Bacillus pumilus: one gene and its partner. The protein of the gene in region 2 interacts with the protein of the main gene of each other region in a pairwise test. Links are inferred from orthologs where the notes say so. Each region holds a gene or a part of one and is shown on either strand. Other genes may lie near its edges.

Region 1 (2,773 bases), 1.0 Mb from region 2 along the record:
GAATATTGTGATCTTTTGAGCCAGTGAAATGGTGCAGCGTAGTCGCGAATTGGTCTGATGTCACAAGCCGGAAGTCCACACTGATCTCAAAATCAAGGGCAAGAATGACAGATACCTTCGTATCACCGCTTGCGATGACATCTTTCACATCATCAAGTGCAACGAGCTGCTCTCTTACTTGCTCAGGATCATCTGTCGCAATGATATAATCTAAATCTTTCACAGTTTCACGTGCACGTCTTAAACTGCCAGCTCTTGAAAAACGGATGATACCTTTCGTCTCTTCAAGCGCATGATCAATCCGCTCTGCCACATCTAATGCAAAGCCAATTGGCAGTCGTTCCGGCTGCTTTCCCGCTTCCTCAAGAGCCGCGAGAATCTTTTCTTCTGTTTTTTTGCCAAAGCCAGCAAGTGCTTGTACCTTTTCCGCTTCGCATGCTTCTCTTAGCGACTGTGCATCGTGGACGCCAAGCTCTTGGTAAAGCTTAGCGATCTTCTTCCCGCCAAGTCCTGGTAATTTTAAGAGCGGGACAAGTCCTTCAGGCACTTCCTTTTTTAATTGTTCCAGTGTTTCTGATTGTCCTTTTTCGATATACTCAGTGATCACAGCAAAGGTTCCTTTACCAATGCCGGGTAATGCTAATAGATCATCTATTTGAGAAAGGCTGCGGTCATCTTGTTCCAGTGCCGCTGCTGCTTTACGAAAGGCAGAAATCTTAAAAGGATTATCTCCTTTCAGCTCCATATATACTGCAATTGTTTCAAGAAGTTTGATAATATCTTTTTTATTCATCTCTCATCCTCCAGCCGCTTTGGCATCTTCCTTTATAAATATACAAACTTTTCCTTCATCCTACAACTTTCTGTCATGGAATGAGAAAAAACTTCTCCAAGATAGGAGAAGTTTTTAAACTCCATACGTCGTCCATAAGTCTTTGACAAGACTGGACAGATAAGGGGTGTTGCCTACGATCACATCTGCTAATATGGATTTGCTCATCATTGTTTGCAGTGCATCGACTGGAAGTAATGCAGCGACAAACAAGAGAATAAACACAAATAGATAGGTTTCAAGAAATCCTAAAACACCGCCAAGCAGTTTGTTGACCTGCTTAATCACAGGTATACTCGCAATGGTTGTGAGCAATCCGCCAATGATGGCGAGCAGGATTTTGGTCAAGATAAACAGAATGATAAACGCAATGGTATTATAATAAGCTGTTTCTAGATTCCCACTAAAGAAAGCGAGCTGCGCTTGACCGCCGCTAAAATTAGGCGCTGGAATCCACGTAAGCTGTGGTGCAAGTGACTGATAAAACATGGAAGCCACTAAGATAGAAACAACAAAGCTGATCAATTTAATCAATTGAAGAATAAACCCACGTTTTAGACCGACAAGCGTTCCCATAAGAAGCAAAAACAAAATGATGATATCGATCACGGTAATTTCATTCCTTTTCTTTAAGCTGAATCTCTAGTTTTTCGTATTGCTCTTTTAATTTCAAGTAGTCGTGGACGACATTGACTGCTGTCAGTACAGCTAATTTGTTTATATCAAGGTATGGATTTTTTTCATTTATTTCTCTCATTTTATCATCAACAATTGAAGCAACGTGTCGCATATGCATCTTCGTTTCTTGACCGATGATCGTATAGGACTGTCCGTAAATCTCAACTGTTGTTTTCGTTTTACCGCCGTCAGACAACGTTTCTCCTCCATTCCACGAGAATCCTAGTCTCTATCATAACATGTTTAGACATTGAATGGAAAGACGAGCCCTTCCCTGTTATGGTACACTTTAGAAATCAATGATATCAAGGTAAAAAGGAGTTAACCACTGTGCCCCAATCCGTCTTAAAAGCAACATCAGAAGACCTTAAAAAGATGAAGAGCGCGTATGCGCACCACTTAACTGATACTTTACCACCAGGCGCCCTTTTTCAAGCAAAGGTTCCTGGCTGTACGATTACAGCCTATCGATCTGGAAAAGTGCTGTTTCAAGGACAAAAGGCAGAAGCTGAAGCCAGTCAATTCAGCCATTTAAAAGCAGCTGATACGAAAAGTCAAAAAGCACCTGCTGTCACAAAATACAGTCCGCCGTCAGGAATTGCTTCTATGTCCGTCATCGGTTCAGATGAAGTAGGAACAGGTGATTATTTTGGACCGATGACGGTCTGTGCCGCCTATGTTGATGCCAGCCAGCTTGCTCTCATGAAAGAGCTTGGCGTAAAAGACTCAAAAGGTCTAAAGGACCCGCAGATTATCAATATTGCCAAAGATCTCATCAAAACCATTCCGTTCAGCCTTCTCGTGCTCCGAAATGAAAAGTACAATGCGATGCAGGAAAAGGGCATGAGTCAAGGAAAAATGAAGGCGCTGCTTCATAACCAAGTCATTACCTCTGTGCTAGAAAAACTAGACGGGAAGCAGCCCGAAGCCATTTTGATTGACCAATTTGCAGAACCGGGCATTTATTTCAAGCATCTTGCAGGGAAAAAAATCATTCGGGAGCGGACGTACTTTAGCACAAAAGCAGAAGGCATTCATTTGTCAGTTGCTGCGGCTTCCATTATTGCAAGGTACGCCTTTTTAATTGAAATGGATAAGTTGTCAAAAGCAGCAGGCTTTGACATTCCAAAAGGAGCCGGTCCTCATGTGGACAAGGCGGCAGCGAAGCTCATCAAGCTGCACGGCGAAGATGCTTTACGTCAATTTACAAAGCTGCATTTTGCCAACACACAAAAAGCGAAAAAATGGTTATAAAAAAGAGCT
Region 2 (2,968 bases):
AAAGCCCACGCTTCTGGAGCATGAACCTGAGAAATGTTCCACTCGACTCCATCTACTGCTTTCATTTGTTTTTTCTGCTTAGACGTCTTCAAATCAACGGGCCGATGAATTTGACGGGTTTCATTCGGCAGCACTTGATCTACTTCTGGGAAGGAAGCCACCTTTTCCATGACTTCTTTCGTTCCCGTCACCGCTAGACCATTCACAATATAGTACGAATGAATCTCCTTCACTTGCTTTTTCTTTTGTTCCTTTTGTAAATACGTAAGCAGCGCTTGCTGCGTCTCCTCAGACGTTGCTCTTAATTCTGATAAGACAGCTGATCTTTTTGTGTACTGCGTTCTAGCCGCTGTTAATTTCTGTTTTTTGGCTCTGGACACAGCTTCCTTCGCCACTTTTTGCGTATTTGTTTGCTCCTTCATTTTGATTAAAAAGGTCACCTTGTCATCCTGCTGAAACTGCTTCATTAATCTTGATGAGATCTTTGCTTTTGTTGTCTTAGAGGAAACAGCTTCCTCCTGATATGAGGTAGAAGTCGATTTTGCTTGAACCATCCCAAAGCTTGTCATCGTTAAAGTACCAATCACCATAAGACTCATCAAACGATAGTTGGCGGTCTTGCGAAACTTCAATTTCAATCAAATCCCTCCTCCTCAAATGGCCAAACAGAGTATATGTCTCACTCCTTTCCTTCATTTGTTCATGACAAGATTCATGGTGTTCTTTTTAATGTAGTCAAATAAAGTTCATCATCTTGTCGTTTTTTGTAAGAGGGGTTAAAAATGATTCTTTTTTCTTAAGCACCTTAAGTCAAATTACATATGAAAGATGAAGTGGCTCTCACACATTTAAGACTTTTTGATTAGAGTCCCCTTATACGTTGAGACATGAAAAAACCCCTTCCAATGGAAGGGGTTAAGCTATACTCGATTAGCGTTTATTGCGGTTGCGTAAGAACGTTGGAATGTCCAGCGTATCATCACTTGATTGTGTATTTTGTCTCGGCTGAGATGATGGCTGCTGATGTTCCTCACGTTTTACTTCACGTTTTTGAGGAATGGATTGATTTTGCTTTAATCCTTGTCCTAGTGGATTTCTTTGTGGTTTTGTCACTTCTGGCTCTTGCTCAATAAATCCAGTTGCGATCACAGTCACCACAATTTCATCCTTCAAGTTATCATTGATGACAGACCCGAAAATCATGTTTACATCTTCGTCAGATGCAGAAGCCACAATATCCGCTGCTTCTTGCACTTCATAAAGACTTAGGTTTGTGCCACCCGTAATGTTCATGATGACGCCTTGAGCACCATCGATCGCTGTTTCTAGAAGTGGTGAAGAAATGGCTTTCTTCGCTGCTTCAGCAGCACGGTTTTCACCTGTTGCGACACCAATACCCATAAGAGCCGAACCTTTATTGGACATGATTGTTTTCACGTCAGCAAAGTCAAGGTTAATCAGACCTGGTGTTGCAATTAAATCGGAAATCCCTTGAACACCTTGTCTAAGCACGTTATCTGCCGCGCGGAATGCTTCCAGCATTGGCGTGTTTTTATCAACAATTTCAAGCAAGCGATCGTTTGGAATCACGATTAATGTGTCAACTGCTTCTTTCATAGAAGCAATTCCTTCAACTGCTTGAAGCTGACGCTTTCTTCCTTCAAATGTGAAAGGACGAGTCACGACTCCAACTGTCAATGCACCAGAATCTTTTGCGATTTTTGCAATGACAGGTGCAGCACCCGTACCAGTTCCACCGCCCATACCAGCTGTAACGAAGACCATGTCTGCGCCTTTTAGTACTTCTTCAATCTGCTCTTTGCTTTCCTCAGCAGCCTTCTTACCGACCTCAGGATTCGCACCTGCTCCAAGCCCTCTTGTCAGCTTAGCACCGATTTGCATTTTAGTTTCTGCTTTTGATAGATTTAACGCCTGTGCATCTGTATTGACTGCAATAAAATCGACACCTTGTACGTCATTTTCGATCATTCGGTTGACAGCGTTATTCCCGCCGCCACCTACTCCGATTACTTTAATTGATGCTAGGCCGTCTATATTTGTTTCAAACTCCAACATGCTGAATCCTCCTAATCCGTCGAAAATCTAATTCTATTCCCAGAACATATTAAATAGTTTTTTCATTTTGCCCGGTTTTTTATTTGTCTCTTGTTGTGCTTTTTGTTTTACTTTCGGTCTTGGCTGCGCTTCTTTCACTTGTGGTGCAGAAGAAACCGGCTCCATGGATGCGCCTACTTCATGAAACGCCTCATCTGGCATTTGGAATCCAACCTGTCTGCCCTGAATCTTTGCATTGCGATAAGCAAAGTGGATCAGACCCACTCCTGTCATATATTGAGGCTCTCTCACCCCGATATAATTCGGACTTGCAATCCTGACATTGTTTTGCAAGACCGTTTGTGCAAGAGAAAGGATACCTGGTATGGCTGCCTGTCCACCTGTTAGAACGAATCCACCAGGCAAATCATGGACACCCATATTTCTTAATTCCTCTGCCACAAAGAGCAGGATTTCCTCCAGCCGCGCTTCAATAATGTTAGCCGCATCAAGTTGTGTATACGTTTGTTTTTGATCGGTACCGATCACAGAAACTTCAAATGTCTCCTCAGTCGATGCCTCATCATAAAACGCATGCCCAAATTGTTTTTTGATTCGTTCAGCTTCTTCAGTGGAAGTTCTAAGTCCTATAGACAAATCTTTTGTAATGTTCTCTCCGCCCAAAGGGATACTGTGAGTAGAATAGAGATGCCCGTTTTCAAATACGGAAATCGTTGTAGATCCGCCGCCAATATCGACAAGAGCTACCCCGAGATTTTTTTCATCTTTCGATAATGCTGCTGAGCCCGATGCGATTGGCTGCAAGCAAATATCCATAATTTCAATTCCAGCTCTTTCTACACAGCGGAGCCAGTTATGTAGAATCGTTTTAGAACCTGTAATTAACGATCCT

Evidence for each region.
Region 1: the proteins of ftsZ (region 2) and zapA interact in binary tests that used the Bacillus subtilis proteins (3 or more experiments, as listed by UniProt). The link is inferred for Bacillus pumilus from one-to-one orthologs.

The regions. Positions count from the first base shown.
Region 1 is NZ_CP046128.1:2,454,107-2,456,879, forward strand. What follows is about bases 78-2,773. They hold zapA (cell division protein ZapA), read right to left. Parts: upstream 1,707-2,773; coding sequence 1,449-1,706; downstream 78-1,448. Other genes in these bases: polX (DNA polymerase/3'-5' exonuclease PolX), read right to left, coding at 78-793; GKC25_RS12460 (CvpA family protein), read right to left, coding at 908-1,441; rnhC (ribonuclease HIII), read left to right, coding at 1,886-2,764. Outside these bases: more of polX, read right to left, coding at 1-77. UniProt on the Bacillus subtilis protein: Activator of cell division through the inhibition of FtsZ GTPase activity, therefore promoting FtsZ assembly into bundles of protofilaments necessary for the formation of the division Z ring.
Region 2 is NZ_CP046128.1:1,421,671-1,424,638, reverse strand. What follows is about bases 4-2,894. They hold ftsZ (cell division protein FtsZ), read right to left. Parts: upstream 2,077-2,894; coding sequence 931-2,076; downstream 4-930. Other genes in these bases: ftsA (cell division protein FtsA), read right to left, coding at 2,110-2,894; GKC25_RS07050 (S8 family peptidase), read right to left, coding at 4-638. In the rest of the region: more of GKC25_RS07050, read right to left, coding at 1-3; more of ftsA, read right to left, coding at 2,895-2,968. UniProt on the Bacillus subtilis protein: Essential cell division protein that forms a contractile ring structure (Z ring) at the future cell division site. The regulation of the ring assembly controls the timing and the location of cell division.